Regions from separate parts of the Paenibacillus borealis genome, predicted to be linked through region 1. Evidence: predicted binding sites of a transcription regulator. Region 1 holds the regulator's gene; the other holds the start of a gene.
The links. The regulator LexA, encoded in region 1, represses DNA repair genes until DNA is damaged. The targets are predictions, from matches to a motif close to CGAACATATGTTCG.
Positions count from the first base shown of each region.

Region 2: a site for LexA is predicted at 5,818-5,831, ahead of PBOR_RS25870 (YolD-like family protein). Genes of this name have one in related genera too.

Region 1 is NZ_CP009285.1:4,672,905-4,681,916, forward strand. It holds gene metH (methionine synthase) at 1-2,413, opposite strand, end outside; gene PBOR_RS19505 (FixH family protein) at 2,592-3,014, opposite strand; gene PBOR_RS19510 (HAD family hydrolase) at 3,243-4,028, opposite strand; gene PBOR_RS19515 (hypothetical protein) at 4,063-4,590, opposite strand; gene PBOR_RS19520 (DUF896 domain-containing protein) at 4,638-4,847, opposite strand; gene PBOR_RS19525 (LysM peptidoglycan-binding domain-containing protein) at 4,958-5,287, opposite strand; gene lexA (transcriptional repressor LexA) at 5,568-6,194, shown strand; gene PBOR_RS19535 (L,D-transpeptidase) at 6,392-6,730, shown strand; gene PBOR_RS19540 (hypothetical protein) at 6,849-7,406, opposite strand; gene PBOR_RS19545 (hypothetical protein) at 7,587-7,808, opposite strand; gene PBOR_RS19550 (hypothetical protein) at 7,889-8,074, opposite strand; gene PBOR_RS19555 (hypothetical protein) at 8,127-8,351, opposite strand; gene PBOR_RS19560 (hypothetical protein) at 8,456-8,815, opposite strand; gene PBOR_RS19565 (hypothetical protein) at 8,831-9,012, opposite strand, start outside.
Region 2 is NZ_CP009285.1:6,091,744-6,100,755, forward strand. It holds gene PBOR_RS25825 (NADP-dependent oxidoreductase) at 1-277, shown strand, start outside; gene PBOR_RS25830 (SOS response-associated peptidase) at 450-1,121, shown strand; gene PBOR_RS25835 (hypothetical protein) at 1,232-1,807, opposite strand; gene PBOR_RS25840 (hypothetical protein) at 1,870-2,511, opposite strand; gene PBOR_RS25845 (helix-turn-helix domain-containing protein) at 2,673-2,906, opposite strand; gene PBOR_RS25850 (DUF6809 family protein) at 3,098-3,415, shown strand; tRNA gene PBOR_RS25855 (tRNA-Leu) at 3,519-3,604, opposite strand; gene PBOR_RS38190 (WGxxGxxG family protein) at 3,752-4,207, opposite strand; gene PBOR_RS25865 (M15 family metallopeptidase) at 4,283-4,969, opposite strand; gene PBOR_RS37490 (hypothetical protein) at 5,221-5,382, shown strand; gene PBOR_RS25870 (YolD-like family protein) at 5,419-5,757, opposite strand; gene PBOR_RS25875 (hypothetical protein) at 6,002-6,622, opposite strand; gene PBOR_RS25880 (zinc ribbon domain-containing protein) at 6,822-7,316, shown strand; gene PBOR_RS25885 (glycosyl hydrolase) at 7,333-8,808, opposite strand.

The DNA.
Region 1 (9,012 bases):
CCATAGCATCCTTGGCGTATAATACCAAGCCGTCATATTCAGGGCGGATACGGGTCTTGGTGAACTTGCGGGTTAATGCCGCACCGCCGACCATAATCGGCACGTCGATCCCGGCAGCCCGCAGATCCTGCGCAGTCAGTACCATCTGCTGTGCCGACTTCACCAGGAGGCCGGACAAACCGATGGCATCAGCTTTTTCTTTGCGGAAGGCTTCGATTATATTCTCTGGCGGAACCTTTATACCCAGATTGACGATCTCATAACCATTATTGGAGAGGATGATCTCCACAAGGTTTTTGCCGATATCATGCACATCGCCCTTAACGGTTGCGAGCATAATTCTTCCTTTAACAGAGGTCTCATCCTTCTTCATAAACTGCTCCAGATGACCGACTGAAGCCTTCATCACTTCGGCGCTTTGCAGTACTTCAGCCACAATCAGCTCATTGTTATTGAATAATCTGCCGACTTCCGACATCCCCGCCATCAGCGGACCATTAATTATCTCAAGCGGACCGGATAACTTCAAGGCTTCGTCCAGGTCAGGAATGAGACCTTCCTTAGTTCCCTCAACGACATACGAAGCGAGACGTTCTTCCAGCGAGAGATTGGATATCTTCTCTTTCTTCTCGACCTTCTTACCACGGAAAGCCGCTACGAACGCAGATAAAGTATCGTCATTCGTATTATAAATCAGCTGTTCGGCAAGCTTGCGTTCCTCTTCAGGAATGGAGGCATAACGCTCCACCTTCTCCGTATTCACAATCGCATAATCCAGCCCGGCTTTGGTGCATTCATAGAGAAATACCGAGTTGAGCACTTCACGGCCTGCTTCCGGTAGTCCAAACGACACATTGCTTATGCCCAGAATCGTATGAACGGAAGGCAGAGCTTCCTTGATCAGACGGATACCGTCAATCGTCTCTTTAGCAGAACCGATATACTGCTCGTCGCCTGTTCCGACAGGGAATACAAGGGTATCAAAGATCAGATCTTCAGCGGCCAGCCCGTATTTGTTCACCAGCAGATCGTAAGAGCGTCTGGCAACCTCCAGCTTGTCCTTAGCCAGAATCGCCTGTCCGGTTTCATCAATTGTGCCCACGACGATGGCAGCACCGTATTTATGAATCAGCGGAGTTACGAGCTCGAATTTCTCTTCACCATCTTCAAGGTTAATGGAGTTAATAATCGCCTTCCCTTGGCAATATTGCAGGGCCAGATCAATTACCTTCGGATCGGTGGTATCGATCATCAGCGGGACTTTGACTTTCTTCACTACCAGTTCCAGGAACCGTTTGATATCCTCCGTCTCATCACGGTCAGGGTCCTGTACGCAGACGTCAATGACCTGCGCTCCGCTCTTCACCTGGGCGCGGGCAATCTCTGAAGCTTCCTCGTACTTACCTTCGACGATCAGCCGCTTGAACTTCCGCGATCCCAGCACGTTGGTCCGTTCACCGACCATATAGGGACGGTTGTCACTCTCAATGTACACTGGCTCAATGCCGGAGAGTGCCGGCGGATGATTGCCCTCAAGCCCGCGCGGCGGATAGGCCGACAGAGCTTCAGCCATCGCCCGGATATGATCCGGGGTAGTGCCGCAGCAGCCGCCGGCAATGTTCAGCCAGCCCTTCTCGGCGAAGCCGGCCAGCTTACGGGCAAGTGAATCTGGAGATTCATGGTAGTTGCCGTTCTCGTCCGGAAGCCCGGCATTCGGATAGCAGCTTACCGCTGCTGAAGAAATGGCCGACAGCGAACGGATATGATCGCGCATGAATTCGGGTCCGGTCGCACAGTTTAATCCGACGGAGATCGGCTTAAGATGCTCCAGCGAAATGTAGAAGGCCTCGATGTTCTGTCCCGCAAGCGTAGTCCCCATCGGTTCGATGGTACCTGAGATCATCACCGGCAGTGTAATTCCGCTTTTCTCGAAGGCGTTGTGGATGCCTATGCTTCCGGCCTTCACATTCAGCGTATCCTGGGAAGTCTCCAGCAGCAGGGCATCTACCTTGCCGTCAATCAACGCGACCGCCTGCTCCTCATAGCTGTCCACAAGCTCCTGGAACGTGACTCCCCCGGTTACAGAGAGCGTCTTCGTGGTCGGCCCCATTGCCCCTACAACGTACCTAGGGCGATCAGGTGTATCATATTTATCTGCGGCGTTACGCGCAAGTCTGGCAGCCTCCAGGTTAATCTCCCGGGCCCGCTGCGGGATATCATATTCTGCAAGCACCACAGAGGTGGCGCCGAATGTATTGGTCTCAATCAGATCCGCGCCGGCTTCCAGGTATTTCTCATGAATATCCTGAATCACCTCCGGCCGGGTAAGCACCAGCATTTCATTACAGCCATCCAGCTCATCCCCGCCGAAATCATCTCCGGTAAGCGGCACCTGTTGAATCATCGTGCCCATGGCTCCGTCTAGTATCAGTATGCGTTGCTGCAAGCTTTCAGCAAGTGTGAATTTGGCCACTTTCAATCCCCCCAGTAAAACATTAGAGTAAGTTTAGCAGAATAAAGGGAATTCGGAAAGCCTTCCTTTCCACCCTGCATTATTAGTATTGATTGTTTAGCTACGGCTCATCAACTCACTATGGCTGCACCGTGAGTTCTTTAGACGGCATGGAGTGCTGCGTCCGGGCAGTAACATGGGAAGTGACCGTATAGCTGCCGGCTTGCTCAAATGTACGTTCACTTACATAAGCTCCCTCTCCGTCACTGGCCCCTTGCAGCTGAGTGCTCTTGCCGGGCTCTGCATTATCTGCAATTTCGAAAATTACTTCTTTGGCATCCTCTACAACTTCGCCGTCCTGACTAACGACAGCTTTAAAAGTAACCTTGTCGTTAACCGATATTTCTTCCGGGCTCCAGCTTAACTCCACCTTGATTGGTACCATTGAGGAATCAGCAGCTGCATGCATATGCATATCCTCTTCATTATTCCCTGAACAGCCGGCAAGCGTTATACCCATAACCATGCAAATGAGACCTCTGCGCAATCTTGGCTTAATCATCTGGAGCCCTCCCGGTTCTTCGATAGATTCATCTTAACGCTGACAACGAAAGTCAGATCGCTTTCTTTCTTATTATACACATTTTATTCAACTTGTCGGAAATAAGCTTCGTTAACCGCCCTATTTCATGAGAATAGTCATATACATGAACTACATTCGTCCCTATCAATGTGGATATATCAAAAAAGCCAATACCCTGCGAGAGGATACCGGCTTCATCTAATTCCGTTATAGGGAGTGCACCAATGGCAGAAGCTCCGAAAGATGGCTGATCTGATGATCCGGAGTAATGTCCGGGTCAGAGGTCTTGCCAGTCCGGTTGATCCAGACCGTCGTTAGACCCGCAGTCAGTCCTCCGAGAATATCAGTTGTAAGCTTATCTCCGACCATGATCCCCTGCTCAGGCGCAATATCCAGCAGTCCGAGCGCATGCTCGAAGATAGTCTTGTCCGGTTTCCCTTTGCCGAAGCTTCCGGAAATGACAATATGGTCAAAATACGGAATAAGCTCAGGTACACCATCAAGCTTCTCCTGCTGGAGTGCCGGACAGCCATTCGTCAGAAGCAGCAGCTTCACCTTGCCGCGCAGCTCATCCAGCACCTGAAGCGTCTCTTCGTATATATAGGGACGGCTGCGGCGCTCAGCGGCGAATTTGTCAGCAAGGCGTGCCGCCAGCGCTTCGTCTTCCACTCCTAGGGAAGCCAGCCCGCGGCGCCAGGATTCGATGCGGTAGGCCGGAGCCAGTTGCTCCAGCTGCCGGAATTCCGGCTGTTCTCCAGCAGTAAAATTGGCCCATAGTGCCTCAAATGGATTGATCCCGATCAGCTTCGTGAACGGAAATGTCTCGTAAGACTCATACAGCGCACGTGCTTCTCTGCGCACCGCCTGCTCAAGCTCTTGCGGATCAACGGAATCCCCTGCAGCCTCAGAGGCGTAGCGGAATGCTTCTTCCACACTTCGATCATCCCATAGCAGTGTATCGTCAAGGTCAAATAGTACGGCGGTAATCGGCATTTCGTTCTCCCACTCCCTATGCTGGTCTATCTTACTATTCGTGCACTACTTCAATGTTGTTGTTCTTGCCGAATTGCTCCAGGCGTTCAGCCATAGCAGCAGTGTCATAACGGTTAATCAGCTTGGAGAAAATCCACTGCTTGCGCTTGCCTTTATACTTAATGGTGACCACGCTGCGCGACAAGGTAATCTTCTCGATTTCCGCCGCAGGCAGAAAGCGTTCACGGTTGTATTTAATAGTAGACAGGCGGGCACGCTCAACCTTAAGGAACGGACGGCGGAAGAATAACAGCGCGGCAAGCAGGAAGTACAGTACAACCCCCAGCCAGTTGGCCAGAATCCCGCTTCCTTTAGCATCATCAATGGAACCGACTACCCAGAACATAATACCAAGCAGTAATAACACTACTGGGAATACAATATTCCGGCCTTTAAAAATATCGACGCTCTTTGCAGCAGCTTTGGAGCTTGCCCCGTAAATCGTCTCTTTCCCCTGCTTCTTTCTTTGCTGATTAACTTGCTTGGTGTTGCGTTGAACCATTCTTTCCCAAGAACGGGCCATGTTAGTTCCCCCTAGTCATCCTGTATTATCTATGAAAAGGCTGCAGACTAAGCTTTACGTCCGTTGTTGCCTTCTTCATGCTCCGGATTATCCACAATTTCAATGGTATCAAGCTGGGCCCGGAAGTTGCTGCGGATGTTGCCCAGATAAATCTCGCGAAGCTTGGCACGTTCTGCCAATTCTTCCTCATTCAGGCCGCCGTTCTTATGTTTGCGTGCCAAATCATTGATGCGTGCGACCAATTCGTCAATATTCAATACTTTCCCCTCCCCTATAAATTCATTCTAACTTTGCCATGAGAAAAAGAGCTTGTCAAGGTCTACCCCCTGAAAGCTCTCCGAGTCGAACACCACTATGCTTCTTTCACTTAATATACCGGCACGGACAGTATATCTCCGGACTTAATTCCACTGTCCTTCAGACCATTTGCCTTCTTAATTCCTTCTATATATACAGCAGTCTTCATATCATCCGGTTTATTCTTCAGCGCAATGCTCCACAAGGTGTCTCCGTGTTCAACCACGATCCGCTTCTCCGGCTTCATTAAAGAGACAGAACCGGCGAACACATTCCCCACTATTGTAAATCCGGAAATCATAAGCAACAGAACCAGAGTAATCTTAATGAAGCTGATCTGGCGGAATAAGGTTGTGAGTGCAGACAGCAGATGAAGAGTCTTATCTTTGAACTTTCTCATTAGAATATGGGGTAATGGATTACCGGGAGCGGACACCTTGACATCCTCGTTGTAGATACTGTTGTATGTGCTGTATTTTAACATTAATATCGACCTCCAAACACTTGTTCTTACTTTCGAAAATAATATAACACGAACATGTGTTTTGATCAATAGTTTTTTCGAACAACTGTTCCCTTAATTATCTGGCCTGCAATTTCCTCATTTTAGAACTTATGTTTGTACGAACGGCAGTTCTATGTTATAATTTTCCCAAACATAGTATATGGGGTTGATTCCGATGTCAAAGATTTCGAGTCGCCAGCTGGCGATCCTGGAATTTATACGTAACGAAGTCCGCAGCAAGGGTTATCCTCCGTCTGTTCGGGAAATCGGCGAAGCTGTTGGCCTGGCCTCCAGTTCTACAGTGCACGGTCATCTGGACCGGCTTGAGAAGAAGGGCCTGATCCGGCGCGATCCTACGAAACCGCGTGCGATTGAATTGCTCGGTCAGGAAGATTCAGAGAATGTACATCAATTCGTCCAGACGGTTACCCGTATCCCTGTAATTGGTAAGGTTACTGCTGGTGTTCCCATTACTGCTACAGAGAATATCGAGGATTACTTCCCGCTACCTACTCATTACGTAGGGGATAACAAGGTATTCATGCTTTCTGTACTCGGCGACAGCATGGTTGATGCCGGTATCATGAATGGCGATTACGTCATCGTCCGTCAACAGCAAACTGCCGACAATGGTGACATCGTTGTTGCGATGACCGAAGAAGATGAAGCAACCGTTAAGACCTTTTACAAAGAACGTGATCATATCAGGCTGCAACCGGAGAACCCGGCTTATGAGCCTCTCCGCCTTAACCGCGTTACTATTTTGGGCAGAGTCATCGGATTATTCCGCGATATCCATTAATCCTTTCTCCTTCATAATTAGGCTGCTCCGCATGAAGCGAAGCAGCCTTTTTCCTGGTTTTATCCTGTTGAAAATGCGAAAAATGCCAAAAAACCAACATGCAAACATTCGTTCCCGTGTTGGTTTTTCGGCATTTTTTCTCCCGAACCGCTTCAGCCATCCGCACATATCCTGATTACAAAGGAGTGCTGATCCCCATGCCCAATTATCGAATTATTGTCGACCTCTCACAGCGTATGCTTTACCTGCTCGATAATGACACCGTAACCAGAGGATTCCCTGTCGGCATCGGCAGGATGCTGACCGTTTCGCCCATAGGAGAATATACGATCATTAATAAGCAGCCCAACCCGGGTGGACCGTTCGGAGCTTTCTGGATGGGTCTGTCCAAGCCGCATTACGGGATTCACGGAACCAATGACCCTTCCTCTATTGGCCACATGGTCTCCCACGGCTGTATCCGCATGTATAACCAGGACGTGGTCGCTTTGGCTGCAATTCTCCCCATTGGTACCCGTGTGACCATTAGGGAGTAGCCGCCCTAGTGTACACCCGCCGGTTCCGCAAAACATGCTGCGCCTGCCTGTATGTCCACGCGGAACAGAAGAACCCCTTTGGCCAAAATTCGCCAAAGGAGTTCTTCTGGATAACCTATTAAACAGTTTGTTCGTAGCCAAGCTCTTCCAGAATACTTTCAGCCAGACTCCACTGCTCCGAAAATGAGTCTTTGCTTTTTTTGGCATAGACTACTGCGCTCTTGGTTACTTTCTCGATTAGCCTGCGTCCCTGCTCTTTGGTGATGGAGACTTCCATCCCGGAGCGTCCCACCACCTCAGACAGACAAAAGAATGCAATCCGCATGGCGTAATTGTCCCTGCTGAGGAAATAGAACAGATGGGGAACGTTTTTCAGCAGCCGGTCAACCCAATTCGTAATCTCCCGTACCTGATAGACCTCCCTGCGATCCTGCTCATAGCCATTGAAAATGATTGTAATTTTGCCCTGCAGCTTCTTTTTCTCATATTTCTTGAACTCACGCAGATAGTTCTCCAGCCGTCCCTTCTCCACATCTTCTCTGGAGACATTCAGCACGGTCGTACCGGCTGCCTCCAAGTCAGGTGTCCCTGCCGCGATCTCAGCTTCTCCATCAATCAGCGGTTCATTATAGTGTAATTCCGGTAATCCCAGACGCTGGCGTAATTGATCGTCCATTCTTCTCACCTTCCTAATCAAGCTCTTATGCAGCTTGTTCATCATGTTATCCTGATATGTATTTCCGTAATCGCATACATTACATCATTTAATTATACTCCGCCCCTTTCACAGTCTCAATCACAAGCAAAAAGACATCCCGGAAGGATGTCTTTGACTGGATACATATCCTCTGACTGACTACAACACGCTGCGTAACAACCGGATAGCAATAGTGTTTAAACGAATCGCTTCACGGATAGATGCTCTGGCAGCCAGCAGTTCTCTTCTGGCACGCGTGCCGCTTGGAATTCTGCGCAGATTCTCATTGATTTCTTCAAGTCTCTCCAGCAGAATTGCTCTTTGTGTGAGCAGGGCATTAATGGCTCTGCGGATTCTGTTTCGTTCTCTTTGCGTCATCATTACACCTCTTTTACGTTTTATAGTATAAGAAATGCAAGGATTTGCTTCGGAGACTGTGTGATTTGGCAGTAATATTATAACTAGCTTTCTTTGACCTTGATGGAGATAATATTTACAGGATTAATAAACTTGCCTCCCGCCGGAATCCAGCCAGTTAAGCCACCGGATGTCAGATAGGTTCTAGCTTCTGCCGCCGATTCAAACACAGATTCCAGTTCTTCAATTTGCCCATTCACATACTGAAGCTCAAAAATAACTTTACTCACTGCGACCACCTCCTCAACTACTAATTCGTTACCCGGAAGCGTTTACCTGCTTTTACTTCTTGGGCAGACGTACCCGGAACTCAAATTCGTCACGTCTGTAGGTCATTCCGGCCAGCAATACATACTCCGGTGTCCATTTCTGTACAGGTCCGGCGTAATCAGCAATCACATGCGGCTTACCCTCAACCAACTGAACAACATAGACCTTCACCTGGGCAAGCGCAGCCGCGAATATATCAGCATCACTTGAAAGAACTTTATACGCAGTATTCAACATCTTTCCTCCTTAGTGCACACGCAAGAATGATAAGGATTCATGGAGCATACAAATCAATTCAATTATACCGGGTTCTGGAACAATATGTAATCCCTATTTAGAGCTTAGAGCTTGATGAAAACGATTTTAAACAGCCCGAGGTATTTGCGCTTTGCCTTAACATCACCGATAAATGTCTTGCCGTCTTGAATATCAGGTATGCTGAATGTAGAGAACAGAATGTAATTTTTTCTAATAGTAAATGACTCCACCAGCGGTTGTGCCACCAGATCAGTAATTCCACTGGCAAGCTCTATACCCAGCGTTCCCTCCAGATTGTTCACAGCATATTCCCCAAAGTCCTCTTTGCCCGGATTCAGAACTGCTAGCAAGACCAGTATTACTATTAGTACAAAAGACAGTTTTGCTGCTGTTTTCTTGCGGACTCTGCGTTCAGGCTGCGGTGTATCATATCGCGGGTTCATCCCTATTCCCTCCAGCTATAATATTTCTTGAATCGTGAATACTAACGGACTCACAATAAACCGGCAGAGCATAACAAATACATCAATCGGACTGCTTATCCCCACATCCATTCCGCTCCATTCCGGACTACCTGTTACCGGCGAATCCAGCCCATATTGCTCTATAATCCGTTCTTTGGTTTCGGTAGACATAACAG
Region 2 (9,012 bases), 1.4 Mb from region 1:
CATCCGGATTCTGCGGGACAACGGCAGGCTGATCTCCCTCGTAGACCCCTCGATCGCTGCTCACCCTAAGATTCGCGGCATCGAAGCCCAATTCGCCTATATAGAGCCAAACCGCAATGATCTGGCCTCCATCATCCACCAGGTCCGCGAGAATAAGCTTAAAGTCCATGTGGATGAAATTTTCCCGTTTACCGCACAGGGAATATCTGAAGCACATGATCATTATGATACCCGGAAGTTCCGGGGAAAGATCGTGATTGTTAGAGAGCGGGGATAAGATACAGATTAATCAATCCCAACACTTACCTCCTCAATCCTAAGTAGCCAAGCGCTATAATTGGATGAGGAGTTTTTTTATGTTCACATCATCCATGCCACTACAGACTCTAAGTTTAAAAACATGATTTTATGATTAATACAAAGACATTCCTTATATGGAGGTTGATTATATGTGTGGACGCTTTACCATCACGGTCTCGCTGGAAGAGTTAATAACTCATTACCTAATCGATGACAGCAAAATAGCCGTTTTGAAACCTAATTATAATGTTGCGCCTATGCATAATATCCCGGCAGTGATCGCCAGTGACGAGGGAAAACGTCTTGGGGAACTTCGCTGGGGGCTGGTGCCCTTCTGGGCCAAAGACGATAAGATCGGCAGTAAGATGATCAATGCCCGTGCGGAGACAGTCGCTGAGAAGCCCGCTTTTAAGCGGCTGCTCAAATCCAAGCGTTGTATTATACCCGCAGACGGATTTTACGAGTGGAAAAAGGACGGCACCAGCAAACAGCCCTACCGTATTCTTATGACAGATGGGAGCATTTTCTCTTTTGCTGGACTGTATGACACCTGGGAAGATCCGGAGGGAAAGAAAGTGAGCACCTGCACGATTATCACCACTACCCCGAACAGTCTGATGGCGGACATACATGACCGCATGCCGGTAATTCTCCGGCCGGAGGATGAAGCTGATTGGCTAGGGAGAGACAATGACGATGTGGAGTCCTTATTAAAACTGCAGAAGCCTTATGATGCAGCGAAAATGAGGGCTTATAAAGTTCCTTCTGCAGTAGGCAACGTACGAAACAACTCTAAGGAATTACTTGAAGACATCGGATAGAATGGAACATGGCTGATAACAAAAAATCCCTGCCGACCGGATGGGTTAGCAGGGATTCCACTTCTAGTTAATCCAAACTTATACGACAGATCCACTATAACTATTGATCCTTAACGAGCAGCTATATGGAAAAATTGTAAAACCAGAGACAGCTCCTCTTCATTCACCACATTGTTCGTTATTCTGTAGGTGATCTTCATGGGAGTTCCCTCGTCATTGCTCGACCACGATTCTGTAACCAATTTAACTGCCGGCTTCTTGGGAAAGGTCATTTCATCAATGGAATGCACGGAATCAAGTACCTTGTCCCCCTCATCCCCCGAAGGCTTATACTCCCTCAGGAAGGCCTCGACAATCTCTCCAGCATTCTCATACCCTGCCTCCGATCTGGGTAATCGGGTCACTAACTCATACCCTTCAATCATTTCACTTGAGTCCAGTTGGATTCGTTGTCTGAAATTCTGATCCCCCGCTGTCAATTCTTCATCCAGATTAATCATATTATCCGTTCCTTCAACATTAGCCAGGTTCAGCGCCGCAACCGCTTCATCCCGGGTCATAGCAAAAACTGCCCTATGCTCTTCTACTTTGCGGAACAGTACATCATAGGAAGCATCCTTTTGACAAGCAGCCGCCAGCAGCATAAACAAACCAAACATGATTATCATCAAAGATTTTCTGTTCATTCTTCTTCACCTTCTCCGACAAAAAGCATATTTATTATCCTAATTTCATGATTTGTAGAGGTTCACAGCATCCCCAGGAAATTAATATGAGAAGCTTGGATCTTGTTTACTGTCTCCAGAACAAAATCATCTACTTCAGCTTCCTTAATGTATGTAGGTTCATAATCAATGGGGACTTCATTATTGCAGTAGAACTGAATGATATTCTGGATTTGCTTAAAGGTTTGGCCTTCCGGAAAAAACGGCAAGTACTCCGGATATTGCTGGATATACTGAAAATCAGTCCAAAAAACATGCCCGCTGTTTAGCTTCAAATATTTAAAATCCAGCCAGTACCAGTCTCGCTTAACAAGTAGATTGTATTCGGGAGTGCCTATGACCGCTTGATGCACTTGCTCCTGCTGCTTTGTCCTGGTTAGCTTGACCCATTCCACATCGGTAATAAGGTGACAATAATACCCCAGATAATAGGAACCTTCACTCGAAGCAATATCATGATTTTGCAATTCATGCTGCTCAAAGAAATGCTCAGGCTGAATTCCCTGGCCGTCCTTAAAATGTGTAATCCGTTTGGGCGGAGCAATCTTACCTTCCTCATCGGCTAACCCGCAATCCGGGCCAATATTACCAACCACAAAGTCAACCTTGGATACCGGCAGTCCTCTCTTTATTAATTCTTCAGCAATCCTAAATGAGTAACCCATGTGGCCATTATTTACTCCTCCTGTCTATTTCCATAATTTACATTGTAACATAGCTTTTGAAGTTACTAAAAATGAATAATAACACAAGAAAAAACCTTGATATCTCAAGGTTTTCGTTGGATGGAGGATAGGAGGAGTATCGTATGGTTCTCAAGTGGTATTCATTTCAATTTAGCAATCTCTTCCTCCACAAGCTTCACTAACTCCGAAGCCTTCATGTTCAAAGCCTCAGCAAGAGACAGCAAGGAATTGAGGGTAGGCTGGTGAACACCACGTTCCAGCATAGATATGTAAGTTCGGTCAAGGTTACTTTGGAAGGCTAATTTCTCTTGGCTCATCTTTTGTTTCTTTCGAATTGTCCTTAGTACTAGCCCAAATATTTCTTCTGATTTCAAGGTAATACCTCTTTTAGATTCATTATCTAGTTGTCTTAACCATTCTTTCCACGTAGTATACTCTACAAAAAGTCAATTATTTATGTTTTGATTCATTTGAAGAAAAACTCTTACCCACCAAAAACTGCAAACCGAATGTGAAAATCATGAGTAAGTATAAAAAGCACTCTTAAGAGAGAAGAGGAAAAGTAATGAGGAGTCTTATAGAGCAGCTATATTATGGTGGCTTGCATCCAAAGGAGAAAGTTAAATCTAATGACCCGCAATATATTCAGTTAAGCCAGAAAACAATTGAAGCTATTGAATCTTGGAAAGACAGACTCTCTGAGGAGGAATTTAGCGAATTAGAAACGTTATTAGCCTTATATGCCCAAACTCATGACATGGAGTTAGCTTCTATTTTCAAATATGGGTTTCGCCTGGGAGCAGGCATCATGGTAGAGGTCTTAACCGGAGAAGAAGAGCTTGCCAGTAAGTTGAGCAGCTTCCCTGACAAATTCCATAAATAACAGAGTGAATCCTGTGTACATAACAATGTTCCAATACAATTTCCATTTGAATCTAATCCAAGAAAAACAAAAAAACCTTGATTTCTCAAGGTTCTCATTGTAGTGCCGAGGACGGGGGTCGAACCCGTACGGTACTCACGTACCGCAGGATTTTAAGTCCTGTGCGTCTGCCTGTTCCGCCACCCCGGCATGTTATGTGCGTGGTTAACGCGACAAGAAATATAATATCACGTATTATGGGGATACGCAACAAATAATTGCCATTAAATCTTCCTGTATATACAAACAGCCCGATCAGCCGAAACTGATACGGGCCATTTGCACTTCTTAATCCGCTTAGTGGCGTTCCCGCTCACCGCTTCTGCTGCGCATACCCACCAGCCCCAGCAAACCGAGCAGGCCGAGCCAGCCCCAGTTAGAGCCGTTATTATTATCAGTGGTGGTGCTCTGTGCCCGGTAGATGCCGGTTGGTGTAGTGTTGTTCAGCGGGGAGACGGAGCTGTTGTCTCCGGTACGGATTTTATCCTTCATGATTGTTTCAGTTTTATGCATGGTGCCTGTCGTCTGGTTCATCATGGTATTGCCTCGGCCGTTCGTCATCGGTGTGCTCCGGCCATCCATGTTCCCCATGTTGCCCATAGTGCCCATTCGGGTATCCGATGTTGTGCTGTTGGTAACGGGTGCCGTACTGCCCATGCCTGTCGTACCGGCCGCAGCGGATGTGTATCCGGCTCCGAGCAGACTCATGGATAATACTGTGCCGCATGCAAGGCTTGTAATCAGCTTGTTCAAGATGTTATGCCCCCTTGTGGTTGTGGTTTATCACTGATAATTTCCCCACACGGCGCATCATCTATGCAACGAAGATTATTCCTTTACGATGTTCACTGTCTTGCTCACAGGATCATAAGTTACCTTGGCTCCTAGCGCTTCCGCAATAGCACGTACAGGAGCATATGTGGTGACGTTATCCAGCACGCCGGTTGTGAGCTTCTGGCCGTTCAGAGTGATGTTTACTTTAATGTCGGTATTCACTTCCGGGTCACCTCCGTTAATCCGGCTTAATGCGTCCTTCACCTGCTGAACTGTGGGGTGCTTACCGGCCCGGAGCTCAGTGGTGGTAAGTCCGAAGCTCATCTGCAGATGAGAGTAGTCCTTGAAGGAACTCCAGTCCCCGCCCCACTCGAAACCGAGCTTCTTCGCCTCCTGTGCGACCTCCTGCCAATCCGCTACCTTGTCGCCGTCTCCGTCACGCTTCATATCCCAGGAAACGCTTTTGCCATCCGGAAGCAGAAGTGCGAAGTCAATCGCCAGGCCGTAATTGTGATAGCTGCTGCCGCCCCTGGCATTGGTGACAATAGCGCCTTTCTTGGTTCTCCCTTGTGCGTATAGTGCATTCTGTTCGGCAATGGTGCGCATTCCCTGGGTAATGAGAATCGGAATCCCCCTGGCATAACTCCGCCGGATCAGCTCTGTGGCGCCAGCCAGCAGCACCGGATGCAGATTGCCCAGCCACCCTGCTGATTTACTCTTTACTTGATCCAAAGTCAGCATATACTCACCCCCTGGTATAGTAAATGCCCGCTTTTGCCGCGTTGCTTGTACGCTTTCACTTCTGCATATGCCCATTTTCGACCGATCCGCCCTACATACAAATAAGACCCCAGGCAATCCTGAGGCCTTAATATATACGTGTAACCAAGCTTAGCTTAAACAGGCGCCAATAAGGATGAATTGCTGCACAACAGGCTACAATACTACAGAGAACCTGTAATCCTTAAATCCGCATGGAAAGGTGGACACCAATGGATATTCACAGTGACAGTTATAAGGTAGCTTCGCTTAGCGATCAGGAGGATGTTGTCGAAGTGATCCGCGAGGCCGAGTCGGCCATCGCCCGGATGACCGGGAATCCCGGAGTGACGCTGATTGCTTATGAAAAGACGGAAACCTCTGGGAGAAATTAACTGTTCCGCATGCTCCGGTCAGCATAGCCTGCTCACTCAGACGATGTAGGCCTCCACAATATCATCCACGTTCAGCCACTTCCATTCCTCCGCCCACTGCAGCTTGATTTCGCGCGAGTGGGTGTGAATGGAGGTCACAAATCCGCTAAGCAGCTTGTGCTCAAGAGGGTCAAACAACACTATCGTTACCCGCACATGGCTCCGCAGTGACAAGGCCAGCGTATGCTCAATCTCCTCCAGCTTGTGTTCATCCAGAACCGGCTTGACGCTCTGCCAGGTCTCCCGTTCACCTCTACTGATTACGCTCATCTGCTCCGGCAGTACTGTCCGGTTGCTGCTGTCCCACAGGTTATTGCCCTCCAGCTTCTTGCCCATTGCCGCTCCCCCAATCTATGGTCTGTATACAATACCGTAATCCGTTGTCCGTCCATGTACCGAACGTATGTTTGTATTATATCCGTGATCCGGCTTTTTAAGCAAGCAGAAATATATGTAAGACCACATCCTGGGAAGAACAACGCCGGACTCCGCCTCCACAGCAAAATAACCCCACAGCAGTGGGGCTAGCTTTGATTAAGTACTTATGATTACTTCAGTTTACTATGCGGGGATGAACACTTTAATTGGCTGTATTTCCTGCCGTGCTCTCTGTCGTCGCAGCACCCGTATCTGTCTTTGTAGCGGCATCCGCCTCTGACGGGTTCACAATTAAGCCCTCCGTACTTTCCTCAGGATCGATCAGTCCTGCGGCCACTCTGGCTTCATTCAGCTTGGAGATGCCGTACAGCATCGCTACATCCGCCTGCTGGTTCATGGCATTGAATTCCTCGGCAGTCACATCGGGGGAAACCGCACTTTTGGAGGCTTGCTCTTTAATCGAATAGGCACTTTCAAAAGCAATGATAGAATCCCTGAGCAGCGTCTGGATGGTTTCCGGCAGGCTCTTGGAAATCTTCACATCACTCACCTGATCGGCAATATCCGAGGCTGTATCCTGGAACTCGTCCACGGCCTTCTGCAGCTCCTTATCGGTCGCGTCTCCGGTTGAATAAGAAGTTAAGGTGGTGTTAAAGTTCTCCAGTGAGGATTTGCCCATTTCATCGAATTTTGACATTTCATTATAGAAGCTCTGAACTGTATCCTGCACTACTTCCTGCGAAGCAGGTTCTGCGCTGTTATTGCTGCAGGCACTTAGTACTACAACGATCATAAGTAATCCTGCAAAAAAGAATCGTCTCATATTTTATATCCCTCCACTTAACAGAATAATATCGAATTTTGTTAAGTGCAAATGAAATTAATGTAAAATGATATATGATGAAACATTTTTCCGCGATAAAGCGTATTCACAGAAAGAAACACAAGAAGAACCCGGTGGTGACCGGGAATTCTTGTTATACTATAATCAAATTATCCGTTATAAGAGAGGAAGATATCTTATGCCTTATTGCACAGCCTGTGGTGCAGAATACAAGCAAGGTGCCAAATTCTGCGGAGAATGCGGAGCAGGAACAGAGGATCACACTCCGGCAGCAGCACGCCGTCCGGCGGCAGGCCGGGTCTCCGGAACAAGCCCGGAAACCGAGCTGTGGCAGGGCAAGCCTGCCGGTATATCCGACCGGCTCAAAGGGCTTATAGGACTTAATACAACCAGATACACCATTACGAGCCAGCGGATTATGGTGAAAAGCGGACTGATCGGCAAGGATGTCGAAGAAATCGAGCTGCTGCGGGTCAATGATTTTTCCGTCACACAGTCAATTCCTGACCGTATTCTAGGCATTGGAACTCTTACCATACTCTCAGATGATGCCTCGTCGCCGCAGCTTCCATTCCGTAAGATACGCAAGGTCCAGACAGTTAAAGACGTGCTGCGCCAAGCCGTCCGCAACGAAAAAGTCGCCAACAACATCAGCTACCGCGAACAAATCTGACTTTAGTCCTCCCCTGTTAAGGAAGATACAGCGCCCCTGCCGGAATTACGCTTTTGACCTGGCTGGGGCTCTCCCACATCAGCACGGCCCGCGCATCCCCCTGGTTCTCGTAATACTCCACCTTCAGCCCATGCAGCTTACCCGCAATTAGATTCACACTGCCTTGCCGCTCCTGCCCGCTCTGCTTCATCCAGCTGTCAATAATCAGCTTGCCGTCAATCCATACCCGGATGCCATCATCCGAAGAAGTATAGATGCTGTAAGTCTCACTGTACACCGCACTAAGCCTGCCGCTCCAGCGTACCGAGAACATATCTGCACCAATAGCCGGATCAGGGGCTGCCTGTCTCCAGATGAAGTTGATGCTGGCATCCGTCCGGGTGAGGGCGGGCGTACCGCTGAGCGTAATGTTATTATAGTACTGGCCATACAGGCCCGGCTTAGGAATGCCGCCCGATGATGAATCCATTGCTGCCGCCTTCGCTGCATATTCATCTCTGGTGAACACGAAATTATCCTTCATAAAAGCCTTGATCACCGCATCACTGTTCTTCTCATACAGCAGCTTGCCCCAGGTCATCTGGTAGCTCCATTTGTTCTGGGAACCAGCCAGCAAGGCGACCGGAGGAAGCTCTCCGTTCTCTCCAATGGCGATTAGCTTGCCGCGGCCCAGATCCCAGAGACTGTCATGATGGCTCCCCTTGAAATCAGCGTCATAGATATCCAGCGCCAGCACGTCCACTCTCCCGCTGCCCGGGTAATACTTCGCAGGTTCATCGCACCACTGGTTCTTCGCATTCGGACTCCATACCCAGAGCAGATTATGCAGCTTGTGATACACGGTATACCGCTCGAACATAATCTCCCAAAGCACACTGAAGGAAGATTTCTGCCCCCACCAGAACCAGCCGCCGTTCATCTCATGGTAAGGTCTCCAGAGCACAGGTACACCGGCATCATTCAGCTTTTTGAGGTACACGGCTACTTTGTCCAGCTCCGTAATTAATGCTGTATATTGAGTAGTTCCGGGAGTAATATATTTGCTGAAATCAGCTTCACTGAGACTCATCGAGACATTCGCCCAGGCCGGAGCAGTCCCCGGCAGATTGGCATGATAGCTCATCGTCACGATTCCCCCGGCCTGATGCCAGCGGATAGCGCTGTCTGTGACGGCCTGCCGCTGGCTGCTGATCTGCTGCACAGTCTGGTTGCTGATGGGGCCCATTTCATAGCCGTGAAGTCCGGCATAACTTCCGCCGGTATTCTTCAGCTTCACGCTGAATTCATCCGGGCTCTCCAGATAATCATGCTGTCCGCTAATCATGCCCTGCCCCTGCAGCCAATATAAAGTTCTCAGCAATTTGCTTGCCGGAAGGCCCAGCTCCGCATCCGCGGGGGCCATCTGCACACTGCGGAATGCCGACTGCCACTGTACATCGCCCACCAGCCGTGACGCGGAATCCAGCAGATCCCTGAGTATGCGCTGCTCCACTTCTTCCACCATCCTTCTCCATCTGTTTGTACATAATATGGCGAATTATGTAACATCAGAACGGCGAATGGACAGGAATTCGGTCTGTTACAATGCGGCTGTCATACGCTATACTATTGTGAGCGCAGGCTTCCTGCGCCCACAATACTTAAGCGTATACTTCCGAAGCGGGTTTTGCCGGAGCTTATCACTGGAAGCAATGCT